Regions from separate parts of the Psychrobacillus sp. FSL H8-0510 genome, predicted to be linked through region 4. Evidence: riboswitches for the same ligand, from Rfam matches in the RefSeq annotation. Region 4 holds a riboswitch; each other region holds the start of a gene.

Region 1 (3,156 bases), 2.9 Mb from region 4:
TTGCGCTTTTTCACATCTACTCCTAAGTGCTTGGCACGTTCTTCCCCAAACAGCATGGCATTAAGCTCTCTTCTGTTTATCCACAATAAAAACGTTCCGATAATAACAAAAGGTAAGGCCATCTGCACAAAGCTCCAGCCTCGCATCGACACACTACCGAGCAACCATCCAATAATTTGACGCAACTCTTCACCAGTTAAAGCAATCATTAACGAAATTACAGATCCCAAAAAGGAACTAAAAATAATTCCTGTTAAAATAATCGTCTCCATTTTCATCCCACGATCTACTAGCTTGGCGAATGAAATAACTAATAGCATTGTCACTAACGCACCAACCATACTAAAGACAGGTAATGTAAATATCCCTAAAAACGGTATGGAAATCCCGAAAAAGAGCGTAGCCACAGCACCGACCGAGGCACCGGACGAGACTCCTAATGTATAGGGGTCAGCAAGCGGGTTTTTAAGCAAACTTTGAAATGCAGCACCAGCAATCGCCAAAGATGCACCTACTAAACCAGCTAGTACCACTCGCGGCATACGAATCTTCCAAACGATATTGGTCGCTATCGCATCGGCCCCCGTATCCCATAACGTTTGGATCGGCACCTTCACAGAACCGACCGATACACCAAGCCAAATTGCTAACAAAAGCACAAAAATGGACATGATGTAACCGATCATTGATTTACTCACTAAAAGCCTCCGGATAGATTGCTTTCGCAATTTCTTCTAATCCTTCCACTAAACGTGGACCTTGTCTGCTCGTCGTGTCTTCATTTACTTGTATCACTGCATCATTTTGAATAGCAGTAACTGTATCAAATCCATCACGTTGTTTCACTTGTTCTACAATACCTTCTACGTAATCGTATGTGATAAGCATTACATCTGGGTTACGACTTACAATTTCTTCGGGATCAATTTTTACCCAACCTTCTTGATCCTCCATAATATTTGTAGCATTCAACATATTTAATATCTCTTGCATGAACGTTCCATTCCCTGTTGTATAAATTTCTGGAACATCCGAAGTTTCAACAAATACAGTTTTCTTCGATTCTACTTTTTGTACTTTTTGTTGGATATCTTCTACTTTTACTTTCATGTCTTCTACAATTTTTTGGGCTTCTTTAAGTTTCCCAGTAGCTTGACCCATTTCTTCAATAGTTGTATATGTTTCATCAAAATCCTTAGCGTCACTCACCACATACACCAAAATATTCGAATCACGTAGTTGTTGCAGTCCAGCTTCCGCCATTCCTACAATCGATTCATGCGCAAACACAATGTCCGGATCTAACGAAAGGATTTTTTCCACATTGAACTCCATGCCACCGATTTTTTCTTTCTCTAATGCCTCTTCTGGATAGCTTTCAAAATCGTTTACCCCTATAATTTCCTCATTCAACCCAAGTGCAAATAAGATCTCTGTATTACTAGGAATCATGGAGATGATTTTCTCCGGAGCTGCCTCTAACGTAACTTCTTCTCCAACGGCATCCGTCAATGTCATTGGGAATCCTATATTTTCACTGGCCGACTGCTCCGTCTCAGTACTTTCTACCTTTTTCGTTTCTTCCTGTGCGCATCCAACTAATAAAAGTACCGCCATTACAGCGATTAACCATCGTTTTTTCATTTTACATTCCTCCTAATTTAGACAATAAAAAATCTCCCATCCTATGATGAGAGATAGATAGGTATAAACCTGCGCGAAGTCACAACGAGCCAGATCTACACCAAACCTATCCTCGTAGGTAACGGGTGCAAAGCATATAGGCAGGTTTTCTGACTCGTGATATGTTCTATCACTTACAGTGGCGGGACCGTGCTGGACTTTAACCAGCTTCCCTTTTAACTCCAGCAATCCATTGCGAGAGCACCTCTATGCATTAAATTATTCATATTGCTTTGCCTTCATTATACCTTATTTTATACAACTGTCGACTTCGTTTTGAGTGAAGCGTTGCCTGACCTTTGAGATAATGTACATCTTTCTCCAGGTTGGTGATATTACTCTCGTCTATTGGATTACTCGCGAATGATTGGTGGTTACCCGCTTTGGAAGCCCTATTACTTGCGCTCCCGTTTGAAATACTCGCGGATGAAACTGTGTTTACTTACTCTGGCGGGGCATTTACCCTCGTACCGGGAATTACTTCCATCATAATATCTATCTGTATTTTAAAAAACCCTCGACCGAAGTCGAGGGTTTGCAGTTTGTATTACATTTGTTCTGGAGCAGATACACCTAGTAAACGTAAGGCATTTGCAATTGTTTCTCGCGCAGCAGTTACTAGTGCCAGACGAGCTTCTGTTTGAGGAAGATTATCCGCATTTAATACTTTGTCTGCGTTATAGAAGCTATGGAAAGTCGTTGCTAGTTCTTGGATATAGATTGCAATACGGTGAGGAGCACGAAGTTTTGCAGCATCTGCAACTATCTGTGGGAAGTCACCAATTTTTTTAAGTAAGTCTAATTCTTTTTCACTTTGCAATAATTCAAGTGAATCAGTCGATACTTTCATTCCTTGCGTTTCTGCTGAACGTAAAATCGAACAAATACGTGCGTGTGCATATTGAGCGTAGAATACTGGGTTTTCATTGGATTGAGAAACAGCTAAGTCTAAATCGAAATCCATATGTGAGTCACCTGAACGCATACCGAAGAAATAACGTACTGCATCCAGTCCTACTTCTTCTACAAGTTCACGCATGGTAACAGCTTTACCTGTACGTTTACTCATTTTCATTTTTTCGCCGTCTTTATATAATTGGACCATTTGAATAATCGATACTTCTAGTTTTTCACGCTCATATCCAAGTGCTTCAATGGCTGCTTTCATACGTGGAATATAGCCATGGTGGTCTGCTCCCCAAATATTAATCAGTTGATCGAATCCACGAACTAACTTATCTTCATGGTACGCAATATCTGGTAATAAATAAGTGAAAGAACCATCACCTTTAATAAGCACGCGATCCTTATCATCTCCAAATGTCGTCGAACGGAACCATGTAGCTCCTTCTTCTTCAAAAATATGACCATTTGCACGTAACTTATCTAAAGCCACTTCAATTTTGCCGTTCTCATATAAAGAAGTTTCCGAGAACCAGTTATCAAAACCAACACGGAAATCAGCTAAGTCTT
Region 2 (3,156 bases), 200 kb from region 4:
GGTGATAAATTAATACGTGTAGCATCTCCCCATAAATTATTAGATCCTAAAAATGGTCCTTTAATTGCTGTTCGGTTAAATATTGTGACTAGGAAAACACTTGGTGGATTGCAAACTGATCTCGACGGCCGGGTACTAAATAATAAAGGACTTGCCGTCCCTGGGCTTTATGCAGCCGGTGAAGTAACTGGCTTTGGTGGAGGAGGAGTTCATGGGTATCGCTCTTTAGAAGGGACATTTTTAGGTGGTTGTATCTTTACAGGAAGAGAAGCAGGAAGGGCCTTGGTTCGTAGCCTAAATCAAACTTAACTCGATTACTGAAGTTTCCTAATCTGAAATAGTTACGGACGACATGCGTTGTATATCCATGTCGTCTTTAACCAATTTACCGTAAGTATTTGTATATTTCTTCTCCAATTTGAGCAAGAATTCGTTTCGAAAGTAAATCATCTTCATCCTTTGATAAAACCGTTGCAATTAACTTTCGATTCCCTACATAAAAGATTCCAGCGTCGTGACGTGTTCCAGGAATCCATCCAGTCTTATTGGCTAACTCCCATGGCGTCATCCCATAATCAAAATTAGAGTATGGAGACGGTAACCTTTCAGGTAAACAATCACGTACCTGTTGTTTCTTCATCACTTCTACCATTTGACGGCTTGCTTTACCACTCACTAAATCTCCCATAGCCATCTTATGTAAAAGTATAGCTATATCCGCTGCTGCTATCCGATTAGCACCTTTGGGATTAGACTTACTCAACATGAGCTTGTTATAAAAAGTACTATATACCATTCCTGCTTCCTTCATAGAATTTTGGATATCGTCAACTCCTACAAGGTCGATTAGTAGATTAGTTGCCGTATTATCACTTTGAATAATCATCAGCATTATGATGTCTTGAAGGGGAAGAGATAATCCTGGAGTAAAATGTTGCAATACACCAGAACCTCCCACATACTCTTTTTCATTGAGGATGATTAAGTCCATTAAAGAAAAGTCTCCTCGATCCACTGCTCTATAAACTGAGGCCATGATTGGTACCTTAATGACACTTGCCGCATAAAAAAGCTCCTGTTCATTATGTTCCCATTTCTCCCCTGAATTTAAGTCCTCTAAGACGATTCCCCAAGTGCCTTTTGACTGTTCTACGAGTTTTTGTACCTCGCTCACAAGCTCTTCCAAAATTCTTCCCCCCTATAGAAAATCTATTTATTTTATTATAGACTAACACTTGTTTGAATATTACATTAATTATAAACTATAAAAAGCAAATAGATTTATAGATTTACAATAAAGCTCGGTTTTAACTTTCTATCAACTGAATATTAAATTTTTTATGTTATAGTAAAAGAACAATTGAATAATGTGTAGACTTAGGTGTTCGTTTACGAAAGTAAATGAACTTAAAAGGGAAGTCGGTGAAAAACCGACGCTGTCCCGCAACTGTAAATGGGAGCAATTCTACTATATCCACTGTATGTCATTATGGGAAGGATAGAAAAGCGATGACCATGAGCCAGGAGACCTGCCTATTTCAAGTACACACCAAAAACCTACGCGGATAGGGGGTGTTAAGTGCAGCTATGAACAAGCAAATGCTTGAAATTGCTGTCGTACGAAAAAGCGCAATGAAAACACTGGAGATATTGACTCTTTTCAGTGTGTATTTTGTTACGTTTCAAACGTCTCGACAACAACCAATCATATCCAACTAGCATCTTCTTTTAAAAGAGGATGCTTTTTTATGTTGAAGAAAGGAATGTTGAAATGACTATCGGCACGAAAGAAGATTATATAAATAGATTTAAAAATGTATTAATGACTAATAATATTGGAAGCTCATCCATTTCACTGGATTTGATATTTGAAGCCTTTGGAAAAGAAATTGATACTATCTCAGAAATACACGAACAAGACAAAACTAAATATGTACTCAATTTACAAAAAGCATATAAACAAATTAAAGGTGAGATTTCAGGAATGAAAGAAGATTAAATAAAAAAAGCGAACCGATTTTAATCGGTTCACTTTTTTATAGGTCTTGATAGTCTCTTTGAAATTTACCGCCGTCTTTTACTTCAGAATGATAAAGAGCTTTTAAAGCAAAGCTTTTCTCTAAATCATGCTCCTTCATAACCTCTTTTAAACGTTTGCTTAACTCTGGGCTATATTTCACTAGTTCTTCCATTTTCGATTTCGAATATTGCATGAATTGTACCTTCTTTCTACGTTGTTAGTCTATCTAGTATAGCACTGATACAGGTGTTTTCGCCCTAATTTGCTATAATTAAGTTCAGAGGTGAGTACATGCACAAAACTATTGGAATTCTTGCACATGTAGATGCTGGAAAAACTACTTTTTCAGAGCAACTGCTTTACCATACAAATACCATTAGACATAGAGGACGAGTGGACCATCAAGACTCGTTTCTTGATAGTCATACTATAGAGAAAAATAGAGGAATTACTATATTTGCCGATCAAGGAATCTTTACCTACAACAATTCTACCTACTATATTATCGATACTCCGGGACACGTCGATTTTTCTCCAGAAATGGAACGTGCTATCCAAGTGATGGACTATGCCATCATTATTATTAGTGCTGTAGACGGCATTGAAGGACATACGGAAACTGTTTGGCAATTACTGCGAAAACACCATGTCCCTACCTTTTTCTTTATCAATAAAACCGATTATGAAGGCACGGATCCAACAAGCGTTCTTGCTGAAATTCGCTCCACCTTATCAGAAAATGTGTGTGATATAACGACATCTTTTGACGAAGAACTAATTGAATTTCTTGCAGAGCGAGATGAAGTTCTCTTAGAAACTTATATGGACAGTGGATTCGATAAAGACTTATGGACACAAACGCTTAAACAAATGGTGAAAGAAAACAAAATCTTTCCTTGTGCTAGTGGTTCAGCATTGAAAGATATAGGTATTGTCGAATTTCTAGAAAAACTAGATTCGTTAACCACTACTTCCTATAAATCAGACGATGTATTTGCAGCACAGGTGTATAAGATAAGACATGATGAAAGTGGGAATCGTGTTACCTATTTGAAGTTAGTGAATGGGACATTGAAAGTACGCGACAGTGTAACTTACAATGAACAAACTGAAAAAATAACGCAAATCCGCCAATA
Region 3 (3,156 bases), 3.3 Mb from region 4:
TTAATGCCGTTCGCAATTTATCGCATTATTTTAGCAGTGGTTCTTGCAGTTATCGTATTTCTTTAAATAAGTTGGCGAATTTTGTTAAGTAGTTCGTGGAGTAGGACTAAAACTATAGGGAAAAAGCATTGCCTCTGGCAGTGCTTTTTTTGAGTGGATTTGGTATGGACTACTTAGTGAAATAAGAAAAGCACGTCTCTCTTTAAAAGAAAGAATTTGTTAAGGAAAAAGGATGAATATTGGATAATGATTGTCCCTACTACTGGTTATTTATTTTGAAATAAAAGATTGTGAACGTGTTCACTTAAATTATATAGGGATTGAAGCTTTAAGGTGTCTAGAAGAACTAAAGATCGGGTAAAGAATACATAGGAAAAGCAATCAGGAGGTAATTTTTAATGAAGAATCATATTGTTGGCGTATACGAAAATGAACAACAAGCAGCTGAAGTTGTGGAAGATTTAAAAGCGAAGGGCTATACAACCGAAGAAATTTCAGTTATTGCTAAAAATATAAATGAAACATCTGAAATCGCACAGGAATTAAAACCCTCCACAAAGGATGGAGCAATTGTTGGAGCTGTAACTGGAGGAGCAATTGGAATAGCAGGGGTGATAGCAGGGTTATCCACTATATTAATCCCAGGGTTTGGTGCTGTGTTGGCTGCAGGTCCAATTATTACAACAATTGGCGGAGCAGTAGTAGGAGCCAACTCTGGTTCTGGAGGATTAAAACATGCTCTTATGGAAATTGGAGTTCCAGATAATGAAGCTGAACTCTATTCGAATGAAGCACAGGATGGTAAAATCCTGGTATTTCTTCACCCTAAAGAGTGAGGGTCGATTGAGTGGTCAAAAGTAATGTTTGCAAAAATAATATCAAGTGATTTTAGCTAAAAATCGCTGAATCACTTGATGTATTAGTTCCCCTAGAGAATTGACAGCTTGAATTAGGAGTTGCTCAGTTAAACACAATATGTTAGATTATATAAATGAACTAAACACAATATATAGTATGTTAACGATGAAAAGGTACCTTTATGGTTTAAAAGGGAATTCGGTAAAATGCCGAAGCTGTCCCCGCAACTGTAAGTGTGGACGACTGTTGAATAGCCACTGCGAGTGATCGTGGGAAGGACAACAGAAGGATGAAACACGAGCCAGTAGACCTGCCTTTTCATCGGTAAGCAACACTTTCTTCGGGGGTTGAGAGGTGGGAGCGAAGGCCTCTATCTCGAATGATTGATATGTCTTGTTGTATCCTACACTTTTAATTTTGAGCGATGTCTCAGCCGAAGATGGCTGTGTCATCGCTTTTTTTGTTTTGTGGTTTGGAGGGAAGTGCCACATAACTGTAACCGTTTAAAAAATAGGAGGAATTCAAATGACAATCATCTCAAACACAACGAAACAAGAAGTCCTACATAATCTAACAAAAGAATTTGGGGAGGAAAAAATTACTCCTCTTATAAAAACACATGAAAGATGGATGCAAAAACACCCGGAAGGTACAATAGCTGCTTGGTCGAAGTCAATGTCACTAGAAGCATTAAGTTTTCTAGATGAACAAGAAACGTACTGGACCTTTGTAGCAGCAAGAGTTCATTTAGCGCAGGTGTATGAACAAGTAGCTGAGAGAAGAAACACAACTGTGGATGCAGTGTACACAAAGTTTGCTAGTAATGTTCAACTGTTAAGTGATAAAGGCATTTACGATAAACGTCTTAAACAAGCATACTCACTACAAGAACTAGAGCAGCTATCTGAAATCCTCGTACAGGAAAGAGATTATTTATTTACTTATATCGGTCTAAAAACACTATTAGATCGATATGTAGCGAAGGACTTTGATAAAACAATAGTCGAACTGCCTCAGGAACGTTGGCTTATTATTGCAATGACACTGATGAAGGATGAGCAAGAAAATCGTTTAGAGAAAGTAAAAGAATCCTATTGGGCGATGAGCAACCTATATATGACAGTAGCAACACCAACACTATCTAATGCAGGTAAGCCTCATGGACAGCTCTCTAGCTGCTTTATCGATACGGTAGACGATAGCCTTCAAGGAATCTACGATAGCAATACGGACGTTGCAACCCTATCCAAATTTGGCGGGGGTATAGGTGTGTATATGGGCAAAGTGCGTAGCCGTGGATCTTCTATTAGAGGTTTTGTTGGTGCTTCCAGTGGTGTGCTTCCTTGGATTAAACAACTTAATAATACAGCAGTAAGTGTTGATCAGCTTGGGCAACGCCAAGGGGCAGTAGCTGTGTATTTAGATGTTTGGCATAAAGATATATTTACATTTTTAGATTTACGTTTAAATAACGGTGATGAACGACTACGAGCGCACGATATTTTTACTGGTGTATGTTTGCCCGATTTATTCATGGAGAAAGTCGATGCTAGAGAGGAATGGCATTTATTTGACCCTCATGAAGTTCGTCAGCTTAAAGGCTATTCTTTGGAGGACTTTTATGATGAAAAACGTGGCGATGGATCATTCCGCCAAAAGTACGAGGAATGTGTTAGCGATCATCGCTTGTCTCGTGAAACTGTTCCCGCTATCGACTTGATGAAGCGAATTATGCGTTCTCAGCTAGAGACAGGAGTACCGTTTATGTTTTACCGCGATGAAGTCAATCGCAGCAACCCTAACAAGCATGCAGGGATGATTTATAGTAGTAATCTTTGTACGGAAATTTTCCAAAACCAAAGTGCAACTACATTTGAGTCGATTCAAATTGAAGACGATATCATTGTCACTCGTCGTAAACCAGGGGATTTTGTCGTATGTAATCTGTCGTCTATAAACTTAGGGAATGCAGTTCCGGCAGATGTATTAGAAAAGCTTATAAAAATTCAGGTTCGGATGCTCGACAATGTGATTGATCTAAATATGATTCCAGTTCCTCAGGCGGAACGTACAAATTCTAGGTACAGAGGGATTGGGCTTGGGACATTTGGATGGCATCATTTACTGGCACTAAAGAGTATTCGCTGGGAGTCTGATGAAGCGGTTGAGCTTGCGGATTCATTGTATGAAAAAATTGCATACTTAACGATTAAAGCTTCTGCGGAGCTTGCGAAGGAAAAAGGGGCATATCCATTATTTGAAGGGTCAGATTGGCAAACAGGAGTTTATTTTGACAAT
Region 4 (3,156 bases):
AAGTGGATTTCCCTGAAAAATCTTTTGATTTATATTGTGCTGTCTCATTGTTCTTGGTACTTAAAATCACCCGAAGAATTCCTGGGTATGTTAAAGAAAATCAAAAAATGGACAAACGTATTATGCTTTGCCGAGTGGGACACGAGAGTTCAGACTAATGAGCAGCTTCCACACTTCTTGTCAGTACTCATCCAAGCTCAATATGAGTGCTTTGTAGAAAACAGTTTAGTTAATGTTCGAACGTTATTTACACCTAAGGACATTCAACAAATTGCGGAAAAAGCTGGTTTCGAAATTACAACGGAAAAAATTATCGACTCTACTCATCTTCAAGATGGCAAATGGGAAATAGAATATACATTAACAGATTATAAAGAATTAATAGAAGCTGCCGACCATTTACCTATCAAATATAAAGCTTTAATACAATCAGAAATGCATCTATTAGAGGAAGCAAGAAGTCAAAACAAATACACATTCACAGCAAGAATAGGAGAATAAAATGAAAGAGTTAACAGAAGAGATAAAGAGATTCCGGGACGATCGAGGTTGGGGAGGAAACCACGATGCTCGTAGTCTTGCTATTTCAGTATCATTAGAAGCAAGTGAGTTATTAGAGCATTTCCAATGGGTTACTGCAGAGGATGCGATAAAAAAAGACAAGCAGGCAATTGCTGACGAAGCGGCAGATGTATTTATTTATCTTTTGCAATTTGCTGATGTGCTCGGAATTGATTTAATAGAGGCTGCACAGCAAAAAATGAAGAAAAATGCTTTGAAATATCCATTACCTGAAGACAACACTGTACTTATAAGTGAAAAAAGTTGACTCGTTATCAGTCAACTTTTTTTTGTTGAAACCATTGAAAAAATGACATTAATAATAGCGCAGTAATAGCCCCAGTTGTATCCAACAAGACATCTTGAAGAGAAGCTGTACGACCACTTGTAAACGATTGTCGAAATTCATCGGCAACAGCAAGAAGCATAGTGATCACAACTGTTGTAATTTTACGATACTTAAATGGAGGTAACGCAATATAAATGGCTAAAGCAATGATTCCAAAATAAACAAAATGGGTACCTTTTCTTATCAAAAATTCTACAAAAGCATAGTAGCCACGCTCTTCCACAGAAACGAGAATGCCCCAGTATGGAACTTGAAAAATACGAAGAAAAGATTCTAATGGTTTGTTAGGAAGCCATGCTTTTAAGACATCCTGCATAGATTGCTGTTCAGCTGGCTGCCCTGATGCCAAAAATACAATAACAAGTAATATTAAAAACGGGATAAGTTTTTTCATATACTGACATTAGCACAAAAGCGGTGAATTTACATGCGTGAAAATTATTGTGCATGCTAGGGAGATGGCTATGGTAAACTAATTGTAAGTGAATAATTTTCGCAGGGAAAAGGTGCTAACTTGTTAGCTTAATTTGGGAATTCGGTTAAAATCCGAAGCTGTTTCCGCAACTGTAAATGCTGATGAAATAAGAAAAATACCACTGTTGACTAGTCAATGGGAAGGTTCTTAGAGTAAATTGATGCATAAGCCAGGAGACCAGCCTTTTCTTGAACGTATAGATACTCTTCGGAAGTTAAGGGATTGTACGGCACGTTTCTATTTTTCTGTTTTTTTATCGTTAAATAGGTATCACGCCGCCCTTGTTTGGGTGGCGTTTTTTTTGTGCTGTTAACTAAAAAAGTACTATATGCTTGAAAATTCACCAATAAAAGGAAAGGAGGAGAAGTAATGAAAAAAGATATTCGCTATATTTGCTATCCGTTTATGCGTGAAACACCTTCTGCTGTAGATTTTGAAATCCGTACAGATTCGTTGACTACTCGTATTGGACTAGCAGCTTCTTTAACAAAGGATATACCAAAGATTTACGAGGATTTGATGTATTTGGCACCAATGGCTTACCATTTAAACGGGTCTGTTCGAGGGAAGATAGCCATTACAGAAGACGATTTACAAGTTCTAAGTGATATGTACGATTTCTATGTAGAGGAAGTAAAAGGTAGAGTAAATATATTTGTACTACCACAGGGTACGACTGCAGCTTGTGAATTACATGTTTGTAGAAGTGAAGCAAAAAAGTCAGTTAGAGCTCTTCATAAAGTTTCGTTAGAAAGAGAAATTCCTGAGATTTTGTTTGACTATGCACAGTTATTAGCAAATGTGTTGTTTGCGATGGCAGTTTATGTGAACAAACATCATGGAGTGGAAGAAATTCAATTTGTCAGTAAATCATATCCAATGAGAAAAAAGAAACAACTGGAGGAATAATACTATGAAGAAAAATTATTTATTTAATTGGTTGTCGGTGCTGCTATTTTCATTCTTGCTTGTAGGGTGTTCTGCGGAAGAGAAGACAACTGTGGAAAAACAAGAGGAAGTAGTAGAAGAAGTAAAAGAATACACAGTAACTGATGATGTAGGAAATGAAATTACATTCGAAGAAGTACCCGAAACGATTGTTTCTCTTCAACCGAGCAATACAGAGATTCTTTTTGCTTTAGGTGTAGGCGATAAAATTGTAGGAGCAACAGATTATGATACATATCCTGCAGAAGCACTCGAAATAGAGCGAGTATCTGATTCAGTTGCATTTAATGCGGAAAGAATTACAGAATTGAACCCAGATGTAGTAATAGCGTATACAATTGGCCAAGAAGAAGCATTGCAACTTCTGGAAGATACCGGATTAAAAGTCTTTGTAATTGAGTCTGCAACTTCTTTTGAAGATGTATACGGAGATATCGAGCAATTGGCTACTGTAATGGGCATTGAAGAAAAAGGGCAAGAAGTTATTTCTTCTATTCAGGATACTATTCAAGGAGTTCAAGAAAGAGTAAAATCTGCTACTCCATTAAAAAAGGTATATTATGAAATTAGCCCATCTCCAGATATTTATACAACTGGTAGTAAAACATTCCAACAAGAAATTTTAGCAGCAGCATCGGTCGACAATGTATTTAGCGATCAAGAAGGTTGGATCAGTGTGTCAGAGGAAGATGTTACGGTCAAAAACCCAGAAATTATTTTAACAACTGCAAATTATTTAGATGATGCACCTGGAGAGATTAAATCTCGTGCAGGGTGGGACAAAATACAAGCCGTACAAAACGATTCAGTCTTTTTAGTAGAT

The links. A riboswitch is a leader RNA that binds a small molecule or an ion and turns the genes downstream of it on or off. The one in region 4 is predicted to bind cobalamin.
Region 1: linked by a shared signal. The riboswitch ahead of MHI40_RS02975 (ABC transporter substrate-binding protein) and the one ahead of MHI40_RS17865 (hypothetical protein) in region 4 are both predicted to bind cobalamin.
Region 2: linked by a shared signal. The riboswitch ahead of MHI40_RS18985 (hypothetical protein) and the one ahead of MHI40_RS17865 (hypothetical protein) in region 4 are both predicted to bind cobalamin.
Region 3: linked by a shared signal. The riboswitch ahead of MHI40_RS01110 (ribonucleoside-diphosphate reductase subunit alpha) and the one ahead of MHI40_RS17865 (hypothetical protein) in region 4 are both predicted to bind cobalamin.

What each region holds. Positions count from the first base shown of each region.
Region 1 covers NZ_JBBOYZ010000001.1:595,229-598,384, reverse strand. Annotated here, with positions in the region: gene MHI40_RS02980 (FecCD family ABC transporter permease) at 1-686, opposite strand, end outside; gene MHI40_RS02975 (ABC transporter substrate-binding protein) at 691-1,644, opposite strand; cobalamin riboswitch at 1,767-1,907, opposite strand; gene argS (arginine--tRNA ligase) at 2,231-3,156, opposite strand, start outside.
Region 2 covers NZ_JBBOYZ010000001.1:3,720,104-3,723,259, forward strand. Annotated here, with positions in the region: gene MHI40_RS18975 (FAD-binding dehydrogenase) at 1-309, shown strand, start outside; gene MHI40_RS18980 (serine hydrolase) at 386-1,186, opposite strand; cobalamin riboswitch at 1,363-1,551, shown strand; gene MHI40_RS18985 (hypothetical protein) at 1,772-1,999, shown strand; gene MHI40_RS18990 (hypothetical protein) at 2,037-2,213, opposite strand; gene MHI40_RS18995 (translation factor GTPase family protein) at 2,312-3,156, shown strand, end outside.
Region 3 covers NZ_JBBOYZ010000001.1:213,615-216,770, forward strand. Annotated here, with positions in the region: gene MHI40_RS01100 (undecaprenyl-diphosphate phosphatase) at 1-66, shown strand, start outside; gene MHI40_RS01105 (general stress protein) at 399-836, shown strand; cobalamin riboswitch at 1,013-1,190, shown strand; gene MHI40_RS01110 (ribonucleoside-diphosphate reductase subunit alpha) at 1,384-3,156, shown strand, end outside.
Region 4 covers NZ_JBBOYZ010000001.1:3,519,954-3,523,109, reverse strand. Annotated here, with positions in the region: gene MHI40_RS17885 (methyltransferase domain-containing protein) at 1-158, shown strand, start outside; gene MHI40_RS17880 (hypothetical protein) at 178-501, shown strand; gene MHI40_RS17875 (nucleotide pyrophosphohydrolase) at 503-829, shown strand; gene MHI40_RS17870 (VanZ family protein) at 837-1,304, opposite strand; cobalamin riboswitch at 1,398-1,585, shown strand; gene MHI40_RS17865 (hypothetical protein) at 1,755-2,294, shown strand; gene MHI40_RS17860 (ABC transporter substrate-binding protein) at 2,299-3,156, shown strand, end outside.